One region of the Providencia sp. LY12 genome, then DNA from elsewhere that is predicted to be linked to it. Evidence: predicted binding sites of a transcription regulator. Region 1 holds the regulator's gene; each other region holds the start of a gene.
The links. The regulator PurR, encoded in region 1, represses purine synthesis genes. The targets are predictions, from matches to a motif close to CANGCAAACGTTTGCNTG.
Positions count from the first base shown of each region.

Region 2: a site for PurR is predicted at 5,026-5,043, ahead of purE (5-(carboxyamino)imidazole ribonucleotide mutase). Genes of this name have one in related genera too.
Region 3: a site for PurR is predicted at 5,014-5,031, ahead of cvpA (colicin V production protein). Genes of this name have one in related genera too.

Region 1 covers NZ_CM172594.1:1,917,573-1,925,128, forward strand. The annotation lists gene ACY3ZI_RS09075 (helix-turn-helix transcriptional regulator) at 1-474, opposite strand, end outside; gene punC (purine nucleoside transporter PunC) at 648-1,871, opposite strand; gene punR (DNA-binding transcriptional activator PunR) at 1,994-2,899, shown strand; gene purR (HTH-type transcriptional repressor PurR) at 2,915-3,940, opposite strand; gene cydH (cytochrome bd-I oxidase subunit CydH) at 4,208-4,291, shown strand; gene sodB (superoxide dismutase [Fe]) at 4,380-4,958, opposite strand; gene ACY3ZI_RS09105 (Grx4 family monothiol glutaredoxin) at 5,558-5,905, shown strand; gene rnt (ribonuclease T) at 5,996-6,640, opposite strand; gene gloA (lactoylglutathione lyase) at 6,769-7,176, opposite strand; gene ACY3ZI_RS09120 (DUF1289 domain-containing protein) at 7,361-7,556, shown strand, end outside.
Region 2 covers NZ_CM172594.1:3,242,778-3,250,333, reverse strand. The annotation lists gene ybbP (putative ABC transporter permease subunit YbbP) at 1-251, shown strand, start outside; gene ACY3ZI_RS15625 (esterase-like activity of phytase family protein) at 484-1,863, shown strand; gene ACY3ZI_RS15620 (MFS transporter) at 1,971-3,224, opposite strand; gene purK (5-(carboxyamino)imidazole ribonucleotide synthase) at 3,345-4,430, opposite strand; gene purE (5-(carboxyamino)imidazole ribonucleotide mutase) at 4,430-4,945, opposite strand; gene lpxH (UDP-2,3-diacylglucosamine diphosphatase) at 5,115-5,837, opposite strand; gene ppiB (peptidylprolyl isomerase B) at 5,849-6,343, opposite strand; gene cysS (cysteine--tRNA ligase) at 6,644-7,556, shown strand, end outside.
Region 3 covers NZ_CM172594.1:2,710,231-2,717,786, forward strand. The annotation lists gene ACY3ZI_RS12875 (hypothetical protein) at 1-224, shown strand, start outside; gene yfcD (NUDIX hydrolase YfcD) at 271-813, opposite strand; gene ACY3ZI_RS12885 (TIGR01777 family oxidoreductase) at 1,084-1,989, shown strand; gene ACY3ZI_RS12890 (UbiX family flavin prenyltransferase) at 2,008-2,580, opposite strand; gene purF (amidophosphoribosyltransferase) at 2,926-4,443, opposite strand; gene cvpA (colicin V production protein) at 4,458-4,961, opposite strand; gene dedD (cell division protein DedD) at 5,139-5,870, opposite strand; gene folC (bifunctional tetrahydrofolate synthase/dihydrofolate synthase) at 5,876-7,162, opposite strand; gene accD (acetyl-CoA carboxylase, carboxyltransferase subunit beta) at 7,155-7,556, opposite strand, start outside.

The DNA of each region.
Region 1 (7,556 bases):
TTCGGTAATTTTTTTATTTGGATTGTGATAAAGAGAGTCCAGAACGTGGTCAATAAAATGTGCCTTTTTCGCTGCCTTAGTGACATAAAAACACTCATGCAACTCTTTGAATGAAGAATTGGCCAATGATTTAAACCAATTATTGCTCCATATTTGGCTAAGCGGAGTAGGGATATCCGTATAATTTAACGTGCGTTGGGGAAGTAAAAAACGTAAGGCATCGTGGCGAATACGCAGCACCATCACGCTGGCATTATTCGGGATGGCGGTAAATATATTGACTCTGGGGATGATTAACTGAAATGGATTGACGGATGTATGTTCGTGAGTCGACATACTGATATTTTCAGTCGAAACCCATATTTCAGCACCTGTACCTGGGAAGATCTTAATAGCATCAGTAAATTTCTTGATAATCAAAACTGAACTAACAAATTCTTTTAATTCATCAGGAGGATAATACTGTTTCAGCATGGCTCTTCAAAACGTCATAATTGAATATGCTAATAATAGCGTGTTATAGGGAAAAAATTAACTCTATAAACGATATATTCACCAAATAACGTATTTATTAAAAATCAGTTCCGTTATTAATAATAGTAACGGAACTGATTATTATGATGCCAAAAAATAACGTTAACTAACGATTAGTCATGCTGATATTCAGTGTGCTTAATCGCATCATTGGACTTGCTAGCACAACGCTGCATGAAATAGCCTATAATCATTGGGATTACAGTAAATGCCATCACGCCAGTTGTAGCGAGTAAAGGGTCAAATGTAAGTGCAGACACTAATAAACTGGCTAAGAAACATAACCCTAATTGTAAGGCGTTTTGCAGTGCAGCGGCCTTACCACTAGCAGATGGGAACGTATTGAGGGCTTTGGCGACTGCAATTGGGTATGATGCTCCGTTCATTGCTGCCATAAAGCAAAATGGAACCAAAATCATGGTTAATGTTGGCTGCGTATAAATCGCCATCACAAAGAGAATAATCATACTAACGGCATAACCCGCTAGCAAGATTGGGAACAACGTTTCAGCGCGAACTTTAGCTAATACGAAGCGGCAGCCGTATCCCCCGACAATAAATGCCAGTGTTTGAGGGATATAACTCAAGCCGATATCCGCAGGGTTAAAGCCCATATTGCGTAGAATAAATGGCGAACCCGTTAGCCATGCAAAAAAGCCAGCGCTACACGCTGCATACACAAGTACGTTACCACTGAAAACAGGGGAGCTTAGCAAGGTAGCAAAGGAAACTTTGGTTTGTGGCTGGTTTTCTTCTGCGATGACTTTCGGTGCCACTTTTTTTAGCATCAAGGTCGGTAGCAGGAGTAAAACGCCCACCATCATCAGCACGATGAAGATAAATTCCCAGTTTTTGTGCTCAAGCACCCAGGCACCTAAAAGTGGCGCTAATGCAGGAGAAAGCGCCACTAAAGGCATGATAGAGGCAAATACTTTTTGAGTATCAGCTTCGTTATAGCGGTCGATAACGAGGGCCTGCCATAAAACCGCAGCAGAACAAACGCCAACGGCTTGCAAGAATCGAAGGATTAATAACTGAGTGGCATCGGTGACCCAAATCATTGCTAGACAGCTAACAATAAACAGGGAAAGCCCAACAATAAGGATAGGTTTGCGTCCTAATTTATCTGAAAGGCGTCCCCATAATAGCTGGGCAAACGCGAAGCCCGCTAGAAAGATACTTAATGATGCGCTGATAGCGCCTTCAGTCGTATTTAAGGTTGTTTGCATTGAACCAAAGGCTGGCAGATACATATCGATGGCTAAAAACCCCAGCATGCTTAGGCCAGCAAGATAAATCAAAAATCCAGAGGAGTTTTTTGTCGCAGTATTTGTCATAGTTTTTGCTTAATCTATATTTAAAATAATGTTGATAGTTATCTTATTGTATAGGCTATTTTTTTACGTTGTGAAACGGTAATATTTGGACTCTGCTATCAAATAATTTGAAAGGAAAGAAAATGTGGTCAGCTCATGCACTTGAAGTCATAGACGCAGTTGCTCGAACGGGAAGCTTTAGTGGTGCTGCGGATGAGCTGCATCGAGTTCCTTCAGCGATCAGCTACACAGTAAAACAAGTCGAAGAATGGTTAGCAGTTCCGCTATTCGAACGTCGTCACCGTGATGTGGTATTGACGGAAGCCGGGGCTATCTTTATTAAAGAAAGTCGAAGTGTTATCAAAAAAATGATTGATACTCGACATCAATGCCAACAAGTCGCCAATGGATGGCGCGGACAGTTCAGTATTGCTGTTGATTGCATCGTAAAACCGCAGCGTACGGAACAGCTGATTTTGGATTTTTATCGTCATTTCCCTGATATTGAACTGTATATCCACCCTGAAGTGTTTAATGGAGTTTGGGATGCTTTAGCCGATGGACGTGTGGATGTTGCGATTGGAGCGACCCGTGCTTCACCAATTGGAGAGCGCTATAGCTTCCGTGATATGGGCTTTATGTCATGGCGTTGTGTTGCGAGCCCCGATCACCCATTAGCAAAAATTCAGGGCAAACTGACAGATGATCAAATGCGTGAATATCCAAGTTTGTGCTTAGAAGATACCTCAAGAAGCTTACCGAAAAGAGATACTTGGGCGCTGGATAACCAACGTCGCTTAGTTGTGCCTTACTGGGAAAGTGGTTTAGCGTGTTTGGAAAATGGGCTGTGTGTGGGAATGGTTCCTGAGCACCGTGCAGCGCCATTGTGTGCAGAAGGCAAGCTTGTTGAGCTGGAATTAGCACAGCCGTTTCCTGAAAGCCCTTGCTGCTTAACGTGGGTTGAGAATGATACATCTCCAGCGTTGAGATGGCTGCTTGACTATCTTGGTGATAGCGAAACGCTCAACGCGGAGTGGTTTGCGAGCTAATGTGCTGAGGTAGACTTAGCGGCGATAATCAATAAATGGACCGTCAGCCACGGAACGGCGCTCAACTAAACGCGGATGAACTTCAATCGTTTGCGCATCTTCGCGTTTATTCACAATACGATCGAGCAACATCGCAAACGCCATTTGACCTAAACGCTCTTTTGGCTGGTGGATTGTGGTTAATGCAGGCGTGAAATATCGTGCATTACGCACGTTATCATAACCAATAATGGAAATATCTTGAGGGACACGTAATCCCATCTCGTCAGCCGCACAGATTGCCCCCATCGCCATGATGTCTCCACCACAGAAGACCGCAGTAGGGCGGTGCTTGTTACTGAGGATCTGCATCATCGCTTTATAGCCTGATTCTGGCTCGAAATCCCCTTGAACAATCCATTCATCTTTTAATGTGACTTTGGCTTCTTCCATGGCTTTTTTGAAGCCGGTTAAACGCCCAATACCTGTATTTCTTTCGAGAGAGCCAGGGATCACGCCAATTTCACGGTGACCACGGTCAATAAGGTAACGACCCGCTAAGTAACCACCGTGGAAAGAGTTATCAATAATACTGTCAGTGAAATCCCCGCGAGAGGTACCCCAGTCCATGACGACCATTGGGATATTTCGGTAATCTTCCAACATACCTATCAAGGTGTCAGGGTATTCTGAACACATCACAAGTAGCCCATCGACACGTTTTTGTGCCAACATTTGCAAGTACGCTTTTTGCTTACCTAAGTTATTGTGAGAGTTACATAAAATTAGAGTATAGCCTTTCTCATAGCAACTATTCTCGACAGACTCGATCACTTCTGCGAAATAGGGGGCTTCACTTGATGTTGCCAACAGACCAATTGATTTGGTGTGGTTGACTTTTAAACTACGCGCAACCGCACTCGGAGAATAATTGAGCTCTTTGATGGCGGCCCAAACGGCTGTTTTTGTATCATCAGCGACAAAACGCGTCTTGTTGATAACATGGGAGACGGTTGTGGTAGAGACGCCCGCACGTTTCGCCACATCTTTAATTGTTGCCATGAGAAGAAAAAACTCCTAACCAAAACTTGGTCTCTAAAATAATTCTAGTTAAATAATTACCTGCATATTGATGCATAGTACCTTTGCTGGCAATAATTTAGCGATTTGTTGTCGATTTTGTCTGATCTAGCGCAAAAACGAAAGAAATAATTGATGTTATAACATGTGATATAGACACTGGTTTTACGTTTTTGTGCATGTATACTGAAATAACCTTTTTATTTTATGGTTATTTGATAATTCAATTTCTTTATATGAGAGGGTCTCATGGATACAGATTTTAAATATGGATTGCTAGCTGCGTTTGGCTCTTTAGCTGTAATTATTTTGTTTGCTGTGCACATTTTCTGATTTCATTTCCATCCTATCTAATAAGGATGAGAAATAATTAAGGGCGAGTAATATACTCGCCCTTAGTCATTTTAGATCTGAACTAAAATTAAGCCAGATTTTCTTCAACAAATTTCCAGTTAACCAACGCCCAGAAGTTTTCTAAGTATTTTGGACGTGCGTTACGGTAGTCGATGTAGTAAGCGTGTTCCCAGATATCAACAGTCAGAACTGGCTTATCGTCACCAGAAATTGGTGTTGCCGCGTTAGATGTGTTAACGATAGCCAGGCTGCCATCTGCTTTCTTCACTAACCAAGTCCAACCTGCACCGAAGTTTTTAACTGCGGCATCAGTGAATTGCTCTTTGAACTGAGCAAATGAACCAAATGCTTTGTTGATAGCTTCTGCAACTTTACCGGTTGGCTCGCCACCTGCATTTGGAGCCAAGCAGTGCCAGTAGAAAGTGTGGTTCCAAACTTGAGCCGCGTTATTGAATACGCCACCTTCAGAAGTTTTAATGATTTCTTCTAAAGACAGACCTTCAAATTTGGTGCCTTTGATCAGGTTATTCAGGTTAACAACATAAGTGTTGTGGTGCTTACCATAGTGGTATTCTAAGGTCTCAGCAGAGATATGAGGTTCTAAAGCATCTTTAGCATAAGGTAGAGCTGGTAATTCAAAAGACATTGCGTACTCCTTGATTGCTTTTATTCAGTGTTTAGGGTGTTTGCTCGTAAAATGAGCGAAATTAAATGTACTTCTATTAATTAATCTACTTCTAGTGTAGTGACGTTGAGCTGTGCTGAGCTATTGCGCCGCATTGTAAGTCATGATTTATCATAACAGAATACAGGTTACAGTAAGAAAAAACCTGTTCCATGATGCTATTTATGCCTTAATTGTTAGTAAGTTGCATAATAATTATTCCACTGCGTGTCGTTATTGTCATTGAAGAGCAGGGAAATACATCAAGTGTTATTAATTTGCTAATATATTAACAAATAACTCCCATGATTACACGGCAAAAACACCCAGAGTGAATTTTTTATAGTAAAAAGAAAACGTTGCTATTTGCTTTTCACCTTTTGAGTACAGCAAATAGGAGTGCTATAGTATTCGCCTTATAAAACTGGCATATTGTATGAAACAATCACGGAACAATTTGCGATGTTTTGACTATGCCGGCGATTACACCGGTCAATGTGTTCTGTCTAATGAGTTGCCTTGCAAATGATTCAAAGTGGCTCAGTGACTGCAAAATCAGCACCCACGTTTTAGGATATAAAATGACAACTATCGAAAAAATTGAGCGCCAAGTTAAAGAAAACCCAATTTTATTATACATGAAAGGCTCTCCAAAACTGCCTAGCTGCGGTTTTTCTGCTCAAGCTGTTCAAGCTCTCTCTTCTTGCGGTGAGCGTTTTGCTTACGTTGATATTTTACAAAACCCAGATATTCGTGCAGAGCTACCAAAATATGCTAATTGGCCAACATTCCCACAGTTATGGGTTGATGGTGAGTTAGTTGGCGGTTGTGACATTATCGTTGAGATGTTCCAACGCGGCGAATTACAAGCTCTGATCAAAGAAACTGCAGACAAATACCGTCCAGCAGATGAAACCATCACTGAGTAATTAAATTGTTGAATAGGCTTTAATGCTTATATTGATGAAAACCGTATTAGCCTAAAACTAATACGGTTTTTTTGTTTTTAGGGGGCGAGGTTATTGAGGCTCACTAGGTAGTGGCCATCCACCTAATTTTTTCCATTTATTGACTAACTCGCAAAATAATAGCGCGGTACGGTTAGTATCGTATAGGGCTCCGTGGGCTTGCTTGCCATCAAATGGAATACCTGCGGTGACACAGGCTTTTGCAAGAATGGTTTGCCCAAAAACTAATCCACTCAGTGCGGCGGTATCAAAGGTTGCGAAGGGATGAAATGGGTTACGTTTTAACCCAGAGCGTTCTGCCGCATTCATAACAAAGCTGTGATCAAAATTTGCGTTATGAGCTACCATGATCGCGCGATTGCAATCGGTATTCTTCATACCTTTTCGAATTGTTTTAAAAATGGCATGTAATGCATCATATTCACTCACTGCACCACGTAGGGGGTTCGTGGGGTCAATACCTGTGAACTCCAGTGCAGAGGGCTCCAAATTCGCACCTTCAAATGGTTCTACATGAAAATGCAGCGTTTCATCAATGGCTAGCCAGCCATCTTTGTCCATTTTGAGTGTAATGGCCGCTATCTCTAATAGACCATCAGTTTTAGGGTTGAACCCACCAGTTTCAACATCTATAACGACAGGGTAGTAACCCCGGAAGCGGTTAACCAGTGAGTTAGGGTTATTTTTTTCAGACATTAGGCTTTCAATTTACAGTTTCTGGTTGGCTTTCATTATGCCAAAGGGAATGCATTTTTGCAGGTAGATACTGAAGATATTTTAGGTGATGGTTATCACCACCTAAAATATAAAATGTATGTGAGGGATTAATTTCCTAATCCTTTGCTTGCACTTTTATTTTCGATAAGCTCAATTTTATAGCCATCTGGATCTTCAACAAATGCGATAACGGTTGTACCACCCTTGACTGGACCAGCTTCACGAGTGATATTTCCACCGGCTTGACGAATGTTTTCACAGGTTTTAGCAACATCATCAACACCTAATGCAATATGACCATAAGCATTACCTAAGTCATATTCTGTTACGCCCCAGTTATAAGTTAACTCGATAACAGCACCTTCACTTTCATCGCTGTAACCGACAAACGCTAAAGAATATTTGTATTCTGTATTTTCGCTCGTGCGCAGTAAACGCATACCTAATACTTTGGTGTAAAAATCAATGGAGCGTTGCATGTCGGTAACACGGAGCATGGTATGTAGTAAGCGCATAATAGTAGTTTCCCTATAAATTCTTCAGGCAATAATGCTTAAAGTCGAATCGATTTATCTATTAATATAACGTGGCAATATGACTAAATACAGTGATTGAGGTTTATTTTTTAGTCATATCATGGCTATACTCAATTCGAGGGAGTATATCATAATTTTATGTTTATATTACGGGTGGTTAACGATGGCAGAACAACTTGAGTTTTTTGATATTCCAAGCCCTTGCCGTGGGATATGCCAGACCAACGAGCAGGGATATTGCCGAGGTTGTTATCGAACCCGAGATGAACGTTTTGGTTGGTTGCAGCTAACTAACGCAGAAAAACGTCATGTCATCCGTTTATGTCGCCAGCGATTTTTAAGATTAAATAATAAGAAAG
Region 2 (7,556 bases), 1.3 Mb from region 1:
TGATGCGCCGTACTTTATGGAGTGAATTTGCTTTACTCGGCGCAATGGCGGGGCTTGCCGCGGCATTTGGAGCTGAAGTGGCACTATGGTTACTGCAAACTAAGGTCTTTGATTTCCCGTGGCAGCCAGAATGGCGCCTGTGGGTGTTATTGCCGCTCTGTGCTGGGTTCTTGTTATCGGTGTGTGGCAGTTGGCTGGGGCTGAGGTTACTCGGCACTGGCAATCAGCATCGTCGATTATCGAACGGTTAAATGTATAAAAAGTAGAATAGTCACGAAGGTGGCTATTCTACTTAAAAATGAAAATCGGATGCTTGAGCTTCGCTGTATAGATTTTTTAAGTTGATGTATCCGACATCAAATAAATATTATTTTGTTAGTGTGATTGGTTAAACGAACTGTCTCTAATCCTTCACAAAACCTTCATTCGCCACGGTTATGATTCCGCCATCAATTATTGATGGTATGAAATAGGAAAATAACAATGGTTCTCCTTACACCAATAACTTTCAAACTAACATCCCTTTCTTTATTAATTGGTTTACTCTCATTTAGCACCGCAGGGGTTGCTCAACAAATTTCACAGAAACAAGTGCCAGCCACACTTGCTGGGCATGCCATTTTATCGGTGGATGCGACAGTACCAACGCCGGAAAATGCACCTTCGGATATGCAACATAGTGGCAAATACACTACAGGAACCCGCGTTGATACACTGAATAAAGTGGAGGGAAAATCCGATGGGCGCCCAACAGGTAAGTTTGTTCCAATCAAGGGGCAACCGTTACAAGGTCATTCAGGTATCAAGCGTATGGCTGATGGTACCTACTGGGTTCTCACAGATAACGGTTTTGGGAATAAAATGAATTCCCCTGACTCTATGCTGTATTTAACTCAGTATGATATTGATTTTAAAACGGGGAAAGCCAACCCGTTGAAAACAATTTTCTTCCACGATCCCAACAAAATTATTCCTTTTCATATTATTAACGAAAGCAGTGAAAAGCGTTATTTGACGGGAAGTGACTTTGATCCAGAAAGTTTTCAATTTGCCGATGGTTCCTTATGGGTGGGTGATGAATTTGGGCCTTATCTCATCAAAATGGATTTAAATGGCAAGGTGTTGGCGCTATTTGAAACGCAAGTTGAAGGCAAGAAAGTCATTTCCCCTGACCACTACACACTGACAACACCGGGCAAACCTGCGGATAAAGTGACTTTCCAAGTCAATCGCTCAAAAGGTTTTGAAGGAATGGCATCATCACCGGATGGAACCAAACTTTATCCGATGTTGGAAGGGGCTTTGTGGCAAGAAGATAAACAAGACTATGAGAATGTGAACGGCAAAAAAGCGGCGCGTATTCTTGAATTTGATGTGAAAAAGCAAGATTGGACTGGGCGCAGTTGGTTATATGTTTTTGAAGATAATCAAAATGCCATCGGTGATTTTAACCTGATTGATGACACTCACGGTTTGATTATCGAACGTGATAATGGGGAAGGCACTGCGGATAAAGCGTGCGCTGAAGGCGAAAAAAACAAAGAAAACTGCTTTAGCAACTTAGCAAAATTCAAACGTGTTTATCGCATTGAATTTTCAGATAAAAATGTAGGTGATACAGTGGATAAACAAGCCTATGTTGACTTAATGAACATCCAAGACCCTAACAAGCTAGCCAGGAAACCACTAAATGATGGGGTATTTACCTTCCCATTCTTCACGATTGAAAATGTGGATGTGGTGGATAATGAACATATTATCGTCGGTAACGATAATAACTACCCGTTCTCTTCCAGTCGTGAACCCAATCAAGCGGATGATAATGAATTTATCTTGCTGAAAGTACCAGAGTTATTGAAGTAATTTGTAATCGGTTATGCCGGTAAGAAGTAGAACGTGTAAATGGATCCTTGTTTTCCCTTGGTTTGATAATTTGCTCGGGTTGCCCCGAGCTTTTTTCTTTTTGCGGGCTAATCTTTTTTTACTTCTAAAGCAGGGGGCTTCATCATTAAAGTAAAGAATAGGATCACGATAACAGGAGCTGCGATGGTTAAAAATGCAGGGGTAAAACTGCCTGTAATATCCTTAATTGCGCCTGCGATAAATGGCGCTAAACAGGCAATAGTTGAGATTAAATTGACGACCGAGAACAACTCTAAATAAGGTCCGCGACCAAAATAATTGGACAGTAAAACACTGGACGCTAAGAAGGTCATACCGTAGCCAACACCCACGCAAATCACGAACAAAATCAGCCAGAACCATGATGTGGAGATACTCAATGCCACTACGCCAAGCACCATAATAATTAGGCTACCAATCAGTAAACGTTTCGGCTCCAACCATTCACCCGCCGCACCGCCTAAGAAGCGCGAAAATGCATTCACAAACGCCATGGTACTTAACAGAGAAACCGCGATAGTCATACCAAATCCACGCTCTTCAATGTGCGCCACTGCAAAACTGTTTACTGTAATACCGCACCATAAAAAAGAGGTGTAAGTCGCGGCGATTAAATAGAACTGCCAAGTGCGTAATGCGCGGCGAACTGTCCAAATCTCTGCGGTGCGATAAATAGGCTTATTCGCATGACTAACTTGTTTTTGCATTACTTTTTTGGCGTGATCTTGTTCTTTTTTCCCTTCACGTAATGCCAAGATAGTGATGATTGTGACAATGCTAAGATAAACTGCACATAATACCCAGTGCATTCGCCAAGAGCCTAATTGATTCGATGCGTAGAAGTAAATCCAAGGACCTGCAACGCCACCCAATCCACCAATCGTGAAATACAATCCAAATGCCAGAGATTGTTTTTCAAATAGGCGAGAAAGTACATAGGTACCGGGAACGGTCGCTAATAGTGTAAACCCAATACCAATCAAGGCAGTGCCTAAGAAATAGGTGCTGATCGCTTCGGTGGAATAGAGGCTATAAAAGCCAGAACAGAAAACGAGCATGCCTAAAAGCAGTGTAAGACGAACACCGACTTTACGTATCAGCAATGAGGGTAAAAAGCTCGCTAAACCGCAGGTTAAACCAAGTAAAGTAAAACCAAAGCCTGCCTCAGTCCAACTCCATTTTAATTCGCCGATCATGCTCGGTAATACTACGCCTAATGAGGTAAATGTGGTGGCGGTAGCAAGGAAATAAACCAGTCCGAGGAGAATAAGAATTGACCATTGGTATAACGGACTAAACGGTGAGGCTTGTGTTTCTGGCATATGTACTCCAGTGGTGCCCTAGTGAGTTAGTCATCACTCACAAGTAATCACTATAAAAGTAGGGCAAAAATAGCACAATGCCCGAAATATTACTCTCGGGCACGAATAGCGCTATTTTCCCTATTTTTGGCGAGAGTACCAGCCTAATTTTGTTTTTGCCCACTCAATGCCACTTTTATACTCATTTGGCAGCATTGGGATCAAACTATCGAGGGTATTTTCGAGTTGATGAATATCGCTATGAGTCAGATTTAAGTGACCCACTTTACGTACTGGGCGCACTTCTTTCTCATACCAATGTAAATGGACTAAAGACAGATTCAACCATTCTTGGTTAACATCAGTGCCAATTAAATTGACCATTACCGCAGGGCTGAAAACTTCTGGTGTCGGCATCGGTAAATTTAAAATCGCGCGTAAATGAAGCTCAAATTGGCTAATGGAAGCGCCGTTTTGAGTCCAATGCCCACTATTATGAACGCGAGGGGCGATTTCGTTGATCAGCAGTTTATCGCCAACCACAAAACACTCCATTGCCATCACACCGATATACCCTAACTCATCCATCACGGCACTGAGCATCGTCTGTGCTTGTTGCTGCTGGACAGGGTTTGCATCAGGAAAAGCCACACTGGTGCGTAAAATCCCTTCTTGGTGAAGATTATGGGTGATTGGGTAGAACACTGATTCACCGGATTGGCTACGGGCACCAATTACGGAGACTTCAGCATCAAATGGGATCCCTTGTTCGACGATGCATTCACCGTAAATTTCCGCAGGGAGCGTTTGCTCATCACCGGGGCGAACACGCCATTGGCCACGACCGTCGTAGCCACCGGTTCTGCGTTTCACTATCAAAAAATCACCCAGAGTGGCAAACAATTCTGGCCATTGGTCTGGCGATTCTAATAGTGCCCAAGGCGCTGTCGATAAATTTAACGAGTCGAACAGGCTTTTTTGTGGGAAGCGGTCAGCTAGACGTGGAAATATATCACGGTTAATAAACGCATTATGACGCGCTAACTCTTTGGTTAATGGGGTTTCTGGCCAACGTTCAATTTCAGCGGTGATCACACTTTGTTGATAAGGTACCGCTTCAGGCTCGGCATCTAACCCAACAGGAAAGACAGAAATACCTAGCGGTTCGCCTGCTTGGCGCAGCATGCGACCTAATTGACCGTTACCAAGGACACAAACCGGTTTCATTACGCATCCCTCGGATCTGGGTTATTTAATACGTCGTTGGTTTGTGCTTCACGCCATGCGGATAAGCGATTGAATAGCTCGCTGTCATGATTGGCTAAAATTTGTGCTGCTAGCAGTGCGGCGTTAGCTGAGCCCGCTTTCCCAATGGCAAGTGTGCCAACGGGAATGCCTTTTGGCATCTGAACGATAGAATACAGGCTATCGACACCACTTAATGCAGCGCTCTGTACAGGGACACCAAGGACGGGAACCAGCGTTTTTGCGGCTAACATTCCCGGCAAATGGGCGGCACCACCGGCACCCGCGATAATCACATCAAAACCATTTTGTTTGGCATTTTCAGCAAAGGAAAATAGTTTGTCTGGCGTGCGATGTGCGGAAACAATCTCAACATGGAAAGGCAGTTGCAGTTCGGTCAGCACGTCAGCGGCATGCTGCATGGTTGTCCAATCACTTTTAGAACCCATAACAATGGCGATTTTTGCCGCAGATTGAGCAGGAACTTGGGCAGTCATTTGGTGTGATCCCTGTATTGAAAAATATCACCCTAAGGGTGGGAATGTGAATTGCCCCGATCATATCACGGTAATTAGGTAAGGAAAACGTTTGCGTGATTATAAAATAAGCAAACAGTCATACTGACAACCAACAATTTATCTGCGTGTCTTTATCAAGATAGGAATGTTAAAAAGGAAAGAAAATAAGCTCAACGCCGTTTTCGTTGATCACAAAGGCGGAGCCTTCGCTGTGCCATGCGCCTAAAACGCCACGAAAATGAAGTTGACCACCGAGATTAATCTCGTGGATAGCAGGGCGATGCGTATGTCCGTGGATCATCCATTGTGCTTGATGTCGGTTTAAGGCATCAATCACCGCGTCGGGATTGACGTCCATAATGGCTTCGGATTTCATACTGCTGGCATATTGGCTATTGCGACGCATTTTTTGTGCGATGCGGCGGCGAATAAAGAGCGGTAGCAGTAAAAATACCCGTTGGATCCAAGGAGTATGGACCTTTTTACGGTAGTTCTGATAAGCAGCATCGTCGGTGCATAAGGTATCACCGTGCATAATTAAAATACGCTTATCATATAGTTCAAGTAGGGTTTCTTGGGGCAAAATGGTCATGCCGCACTGTTTTGCATAACGTTGACCCAATAAAAAATCGCGATTGCCATGAATGAAATAGCAAGGGATACCGCGTTCACTCAGCTGTTTTAGGGCTTGAGCCACTTGCTGATGCAAGAGGGTATTATCATCGTCGCCAATCCAATAATTGAAAAAGTCACCGAGAATATACAGGCTGTCGGCGTGTATGGCTTGCTGTTCAATAAATGTAAGAAAACCGGCGGTGATCGCCGGTTCATCTTCACTTAAATGCAAATCTGCAATGATATAAGTGGACATAAATTCAGGAATTACTCGCTGACAGTCACTTTTTCAATCACTACGTCTTCGCGAGGTACGTCTTGGTGGAAACCACTACGACCAGTAGAAACGCCTTTGATTTTGTCAACAACGTCCATACCTTCAACCACTTCAGCAAATACGCAGTAACCCCAACCATCTGGGCGCTCTGAACGGAAGTTTAAGAAGTCATTGTCAGCGACGTTGATGAAGAATTGTGCTGTTGCTGAGTGTGGGTCGTTAGTACGAGCCATTGCTAATGTACCGCGGCTGTTTTTCAGTCCGTTATTAGCTTCGTTCTTGATAGGCGCTTTAGTGTCTTTTTGGTTCATGCCCGGCTCAAAACCACCGCCTTGGATCATGAAGCCGTTAATAACACGGTGGAAAATGGTATTATTGTAGAAACCTTCGCGGCAGTAAGTTAAAAAGTTTTCGACAGTGACAGGTGCTTTGTCTGCGAAAGTTTTGATAACGATGTCACCGTGATTGGTATGAAATGTAACCATAATAGCTATCCTGAATAATTGTTTTTTATGCGCTAACTTGCGAAAGCGTTGAGATCAGCAAGTTTATATCACAGATAAAACCTGACTTGAAGCGACAGTGTGTTTGCAAAATAGGTTATCCCATAACAATGACCTAATAAATAAGGCGATAAAGTCAGGCGCTAACCTTGCTTTCTTCGGATGATCGCGATTCAATACCGTGCTATTTTCGTAAGGTTGAATTTGGATATTTTATCCTCAACATTGCGATAATCTGATGTATGATAGATATACACGTACTAATAAAATGGAAATAAAAAGATGCTGCAGATTTTCAATACACTGAGTCGTCAAAAAGAAGAATTTAAACCCATCCATGCTGGAAAGATTGGGATGTACGTGTGTGGCATCACCATTTACGATTTGTGTCATATTGGTCACGGTCGTACCTTTGTGGCTTTCGATGCAATTAGCCGCTATTTACGCTATTTAGGCTATGACCTGAATTATGTGCGTAATGTAACGGATATTGATGACAAAATCATTAAACGTGCAGCTGAAAATAATGAAAGCGTGGAAGAGTTAACCACTCGCATGTTAGCGGAAATGCACAAAGATTTTGATGCATTAAATATTCTACGTCCAGACAGTGAACCACGCGCCACTCGCCATATTCATGAAATCATTGAGCTAACTGAAAGCTTGATTGAGCGTGGTCATGCTTATGTTGCAGATAATGGCGATGTGATGTTTGAAGTTAAAACTGATCCAAACTACGGCTTATTATCTCGCCAAGACTTAGACCAACTACAAGCGGGTGCCCGTGTTGAAGTGGCTGATGTAAAACGTAATCCAATGGACTTCGTGTTATGGAAAATGTCCAAAGAGGGTGAACCAAGCTGGGAATCACCGTGGGGATTAGGTCGCCCAGGCTGGCATATCGAATGTTCGGCAATGAACAGTAAAACATTAGGTAACCATTTTGATATTCATGGCGGCGGCTCTGACTTAATGTTCCCGCATCATGAAAATGAAATTGCGCAATCTACCTGCGCCCATGATGGTCCTTATGTTAATTACTGGATGCATTCTGGTATGGTGATGGTTGATAGAGAAAAAATGTCTAAATCTCTCAACAACTTCTTTACCATCCGTGATGTATTAGAGTACTACGATGCGGAAACTGTACGCTACTTCCTACTTTCGGGTCACTATCGTAGCCAACTGAACTATA
Region 3 (7,556 bases), 790 kb from region 1:
ACGATAAAGTTATATTCAAGTTCCTTGAACCTAATAAAGGGCTTTATATAACAGAAAATAAGAAAAAGTTTTTTAATCTCATTGAAAAAACAATGTCTCGGCAAGCGTGTTTAGTTAATGCTCAACATGAGAAAATCATCGAGATTAATACCTCCTACGCCGATAAACTTCATCAATATCCACTGTCCAATAAAATCAAAGGACCTAAATTTTATAAATCATAAAAATACAAAAGGACTACCAAGGTAGTCCTAATTTCAATACTCGCATTTACTCTGGGTTTGAACAACTAATCGCCTTATCCGCTTCATTATTACGTGTTAACCATAATGACAGCGCTTTGAGTGAATCTGGCGTGAACTCATCGCAACGAGCGGTAATTTCCTTAGGTGTCAACCAACTTACTTCCGCGACTTCACTTTCTTGCAAAGCAAAAGGACCGTGGCTCACACAACTAAATAATCCACCCCACACACGGCAAATTTCATTTTCATAGTAGAAAGTGCCATGCTCTGCAAACGGAACGCCAGCAATCCCCAATTCTTCTTCAGCTTCGCGCTTAGCTGATTCAAGGATCTGTTCATCTTGCATCACGACACCGCCCGCCGTTGCGTCCAAAAGCCCTGGGTAGAAATCTTTAATGTCTGTTCTTCGTTGCACCAGAATTTTACCCATACCATCGTGCACCACGATATAGGTCGCACGGTGGCGTAAGTTTTCTGCACGCATTTGGCTACGAGTTGCTTGCGCTATTACATTATTATCTTCGTCAACGATATCTACCCATTCGACGAATTCGGTCTGTTGTTCCATCCTGAAAACCTTATTTAGCTTGCCCACCAAAATACTTTGATACAAGGTATTCTTTTCGCATATATGTTGCAAGGGATCCTAACCAAATTTGACCTTGCTTTCCATCACAAAAATCAATGCATCTCTTTAAGATACAGTACAAAATTCTTTTTTGTGAAGCGTTAACTGAAACCCAACAATTCCCATTTGCAAATGCTATAGTTATCTTTACAGGGTGGTAAAAATTGGATTATTTAGAGTGTGATAGCGCTTTAAATAGGGGGATAAAAAATGAGAATTCTAATAACAGGCGGAACAGGGTTAATTGGTACCCAACTAGTTCAAACGTTAGTGATGCATTCACATCAGGTCACCGTGTTAAGCCGTTCACCACAAAAAGTATACAGTTTATTTTGTAAAGCCGTTGAATGCTGGACAACCCTTCAAGATAAAACCTCTCTTGATGGCTTTGATGTGGTCATCAACCTTGCTGGTGAACCTATCGCAGAAAAACGTTGGACGGCAGCACAAAAACAGATCCTTTGTGATAGTCGCTGGAAAATCACGCAACAATTGACGAATTTAATCAAAGCCAGTCAAAACCCACCGAGCGTATTCCTGTCAGGTTCTGCTGTTGGTTACTATGGCGACCAAGGTCAATCGGTCGTGACGGAAGAAGATCAACCTCATGATGAATTTACCCATCAACTAGCTGCTCACTGGGAAGCTATCGCCCAAGAAGCGCAATCGGATAAAACCCGAGTTTGTTTACTACGTACTGGATTAGTTTTATCCCCTAACGGCGGTTTGCTCGCTAAAATTCTGCCTATTTTTAAAATGGGTGCTGGTGGACCGATTGGTCACGGAAAACAATTTATGCCGTGGATCCATATTAACGATATGGTGAAGGCGATTTTATTCCTAATGGAGACGCCAACCCTCTCCGGCCCATTTAATATGACCTCGCCTTACCCTGTCCATAATGATCAATTTGCCGCCATGATGGGGGATGTTACCAACCGCCCTTCCTTTATCCGCACCCCAGCATTTGCAGTCAGGGGTGTACTTGGGGAATCCGCGACATTATTACTTGGTGGACAACAAGCCATACCTAAACGTTTAGAAGAGGCTGGCTTTGAATTTGAATTTATTGAGCTGAGAATTGCACTTGAAGATTTGTTAGCACCAAAATCATGATTATTTTAAAAACAGGCACTATTTAGCGCCCTGCCAACGGGTAAATAAATCTTGTTCAAGCTCGATATCAAATTGGTCAAGAACGCGGTTAACGGTCTGGTTAACAATATCTTGAATCGATTGAGGCTGGTGATAAAACGCAGGCATTGGGGGCATAATCACCGCTCCCATTTCTGCGGCTTGTACCATCAATTTCAAATGGCCAATATGCAGCGGTGTTTCACGCACACCCAGCACCAATTTTTTCCCTTCTTTTAAAACGACATCTGCGGCACGGGTGACTAACGTGTCTGTATAGCTGTGAACGATGCCAGAAAGGGTTTTCATGGTACACGGCATGATAACCATACCTGCGGTACGAAAAGAGCCTGAGGAGATGGCAGCGGCGATATCGCGGCTATCGTAAACATGGTCTGCAAGCTGTTGCACATCTTTAACACTGAATTCTGTTTCCAGTGCTAATGTCTGACGCGCAGCTGCACTCATCACTAGGTGGGTTTCCACATCTTTCACAGGTTTAAGCACTTCCAGCAATCGAATACCGTAGATCGCCCCACTCGCACCCGTTAACCCAATGATAAGTTTTTTCATGTTCAACCCCAATTCACGTAATTTCCTGCATTATATACCAAATAGGTGGAAGTAGTGAGTGAGAGGCGAAGTGTAGAGGTCAGGATAGTAAAAATATAGAGCAAAACTTTACTCACTGAAAATAAGTGGGCATCAAGAAAAACAATACGAGCAGAGGGTAATTCAGACTAACTTCATTTTCAGCTTAGTTTTAGATTTAAACCACATTTAATCCTCTAAATAATTCATGTTGTAGCTAGGCGGCAAGTTAGCTAAGCCCTAGGAGCATACATAAGTATGTGACTAGGGTTAGCTAATGCAGCCAACAACGCTACAGCGTGAAGTATGACGAGGATCCCCGAAAATTTAGCCTTCGTTGTAAATTTCTAAATCCTCAACATCACTCTGATCTTTCAACTTCAACTCATCATCTTTACGCAGATTTTCTAGATAATCTAAATAGGTCTGGTCAATATCTTTGGTCACGTAGATACCATCAAATACGGAACATTCAAATTCGTTGATTTCAGGATTTTCTTCACGAACCGCATCAATGAGGTCGCTAAGATCTTGGAAAATTAGGCCATCTGCGCCAATCAGTTTACGGATTTCATCCACTTCTCGGCCATGTGCAATCAGCTCATTGGCATTTGGCATATCAATGCCGTATACGTTAGGGAAGCGAACTTCTGGTGCGGCTGAAGCAAAGTAGACATTCTTTGCACCCGCTTCACGAGCCAATTCAACGATCTGTTCTGATGTGGTACCGCGCACAATAGAGTCATCCACCAGCAGAACGTTTTTATCGCGAAACTCTGCACGGTTAGCATTCAGTTTTCGGCGCACAGATTTACGACGTTCTTGTTGCCCCGGCATGATAAAAGTACGGCCCACATAGCGGTTTTTCACAAAACCTTGGCGATACGGTTTATCTAGGATATGGGCGATTTCTAACGCGATATCGCATGAGGTTTCAGGGATTGGGATCACCACATCAATATGCAAGTCTTCCCATTCGCGAGCAATTTTCGCGCCCAATTTTTGCCCCATACGCAATCTTGCGTTATACACCGAGATTTTATCGATAAACGAATCTTGGCGAGCAAAATAAACATATTCAAAAATACACGGCGTCAGCTGCGGGTTCTCTGCACATTGGCGGGTAAATAATTTGCCATCCTCAGTAACATACACCGCTTCGCCTGGCGCAACATCACGCAGGAATTCGAAGCCTAAAGTATCGAGTGCCACACTTTCAGAGGCAACCATATACTCATGTTCGCCAGTCGCTAAAATACGGCGACCAAGGACTAATGGGCGAATACCATGAGGATCACGGAATGCCACCATGCCATGACCAATAATCAGTGCCACACAAGCATAAGCGCCACGGATTTTTTTGTGCATTGATGCTACGGCACTAAAAATGTTGTCGGGTTCGAGAGGAAAATGATCAAACTTATCTAATTCGTATGCTAATACGTTTAGAAGAATTTCGGAGTCTGACGTGGTATTCACATGGCGACGTGCTGTTTCAAATAGACTCCGAGCGAGTTCGTGAGCATTTGTCAGGTTACCATTATGTGCAAGGGTGATACCAAAAGGAGAGTTAACGTAAAAAGGCTGGGCTTCGGATGCGCTGGAACTACCCGCAGTTGGGTAACGCACATGTCCAATACCCATTGAGCCTTGAAGACGCAGCATGTGGCGCGTTTCAAAGACGTCTTTTACTAAACCATTTGCTTTACGCAAACGGATATTGTTTTTACCATCAATAGTCGCAATACCCGCTGCATCTTGCCCACGATGCTGCAGCACCGTTAACGCATCATAAATTGATTGGTTTACCGGTGAAACACCGGCGATACCGACAATACCGCACATTTAGTCTTTCCTCATCAGCCAGACGGAGAGATATTCTCCGGTAGGAAACTTGACGCATTTTGCAGGTAGTCAAAGAACCACCTAATAATATGACTGAACTGCGGAATAAGCTGTGAACGATGCCAATCCTCACTTTGAGGAAGCGGTGTAAATGTATCGAGAAAGAACAACAGCGCCGATACAATTAATACCCCACGCAACGCACCGAAGCAGATCCCCAGTACACGATCTGTACCCGATAATCCGGTTTTTTGTACTAATGAGCTAATCACATAGTTCACCACTGCACCGACAATCAATGTCGCGATAAACAGCGCTGCAATCGCAATACCATTACGAACTAAAATATCCTCAAAGTTCGTAAAGTAACTCGCTAAATAAGGGTAAAACGTACTTGCTACGAAGAACGCACAACCCCAAGTGATTAACGATAATGCCTCACGTACAAATCCACGGATCAGGCTTACCAGTGCCGAGAAGCCAATAATGGCGATAATTGTGTAATCAATCCAGACCATATTTCATTCCAAAATTCGCATTCACGTCAGCGGCGAATGCATTCTAACAGAAAACGAAAACGTTTGCGTAACCATTTTTCATTGAATTTAAAAAAATCAGCGGCGAAAAGAAAAAATCATAATCGCCGCAGTAAGTTACTAAATACCCTTATTTTTTAGGGATAACTGAATATCAATTTAAGGTTTAAAGGCTTGGATTATCCCTTTTGTACCGGTAATTGCGTTCAATTCAGGTAAAGCCGATTCAAGCTTCTGCCTTGATGCTTCTGGTCCCACATAAATACGCGTTAATTTGTTGTTCACCGGTTGCGCTGGCACCGTATAAACCTGATACCCAGACAGTCTTAACTTCGCCACAATTTCTTCAACCTTGCTGGCATTATTGAGGGCAATCACTTGCACCACATACGCTTTACCTTGAGGTTCTTGTTTCGGTTCAGGTTTAGGTTCTGGCTTTGGTTCCACCTTAGGCTTAGGCTCAGGTTTTGGTTCTGGCTTAGGCTCCGGTTTCGGTTTCGGTTCTACTCGTGGTTTTTCTGGAGTGACATTAGTTGGAATGGCACTTCCATTTTGATTCGCCACGTTTTGGCTGTTATTACTTTGATTTGTACTGCTTTGATTTGCACTGTTTGCGGCTACAGGAGGCTGCTCACTTTGCTTTTGCTCAGTAATAGCTTCCGATAACATCGCTTCAGAAGTTCCTTCCGAAGACGCGGTCGATGCACTGTGTGTAATTGGTGCAATTGACTCAATATCTTCTTCATCACCCGGTTTGGGAATAATCGGAATGGCCGCAAATTCATTTTCATTGTATTTCTTATCGCCATCCAATAATGCGGGCAATACGATGACCCCTGCGGCGACTAACACAATGGCGCCAGCAAGACGATTTTGGAATTTACTAGCCACTGGCTTTATCCTTCTGCTTTCTCTAATAACATCATGACATGAGCCACGGTATGGAATGACCCACACACCACAATCACATCTTGTGGTCGCGCATCCGCACATGCTTGTTGCCAAGCTGCTTCCACGGAATCAAACTCATGGGCACCGTCAACATGCTGACTAAGCTCAGTCACATCTGCACCACGAAACTCTCTTAGCGGCGCGAGATACCAGTCAGTTACTTGTTGGGATAAACAGGTTAATGTCCCTTGAATATCTTTATCCCCTAGCATTCCCACCACAGCACGAACTCGACGACCTTCTGTCACCGGTAATTGTGCGAGTTTGGAGACTAAATAGCCTGCAGCATGAGGGTTATGGGCTACATCCAAGATCATTAACGGATGTTCTCCAATGATCTGAAAACGTCCCGATAACTGAGCAGTACTTAAACCTTGGTGGATAGCTTGGTCAGTGATTTTCTGCGCTAACTGGGCATCAATCTCCATCAAGCATCTGATCACCCCCATCGCAGTTGCTGCATTAGCCAACGGCACATTCGGTAACGGTAAATTGTCCCACGAACGTTGAGAACTTTCCCAAGACCAATGTTGCCCCTGCTCTTGGTAATCCCAATCCTTGCCACGACGAAACAGCATGGTGCCAATTTTGTCTGCATAAGCGCCTATAGAGGCTGGCATATCAGGCTCACCCACCACACCATAATGACCTTGGCGGAAAATACCCGCTTTCTCATGACCAATATGCTCACGGTCAGAACCTAGCCAATCGGTATGATCAAGCGCAATACTGGTGATTGCCGCGATATCCGCATCCACGACATTAGTTGCATCAAGGCGACCGCCTAACCCTACTTCAAGGATCACAATATCTAACTCAGCTTGCTTAAATAATTGTAGTGCAGCTAAGGTGCCATATTCAAAGTAGGTTAATGAAATATTTCCACGCTGCGCTTCGATAGTCGCAAATGCTTGGCAAAACTCACTTTCAGTAAGCTCTTTACCTTGGATTCGGACGCGTTCCGTGTAACGCACTAAATGTGGGGAACTGTAGACCCCTACTTTCAAACCCGCAGCCATCAAAATAGACTCAAGTGTATGGCAGGTTGTACCTTTACCGTTTGTGCCGGTGACAGTGATGACGCGAGGAGCAGGTTGAGTGAGATGCATTTGACGGGCTGCTTGCCCTACTCGTTCCAACCCCATATCAATATTTTGGCTATGCAGGTCAGTGAGATAAGAGAGCCAAGCCTCCAATGGAGACTTGGCTGTAGGAATGATTGGATTACTCATCATCTTTTTTATGTTTAGCGCCTTTTGCTTTATCTGCACCATCGACAGCGTCAGCAAGGTCAATTTCCACATCAACCACTTCAACAACCAGCGCTGGCGCGGTGTTCAGACTTGGTTGATTGGTTAACATCGCTAGGACATCCGCCAGACGATCACGCATATCTTGACGACGCACGATCATGTCAATAGCCCCTTTTTCCAGCAGAAATTCACTGCGTTGGAAACCTTGAGGTAATTTTTCACGAACAGTTTGTTCGATTACGCGAGGACCCGCGAAGCCAATCAGTGCTTTAGGCTCAGCCACGTTGATATCACCCAACATTGCTAAACTTGCAGAAACACCACCCATGGTCGGGTCAGTCAGTACAGAAATGTACGGTAAGCCACGTTCTTG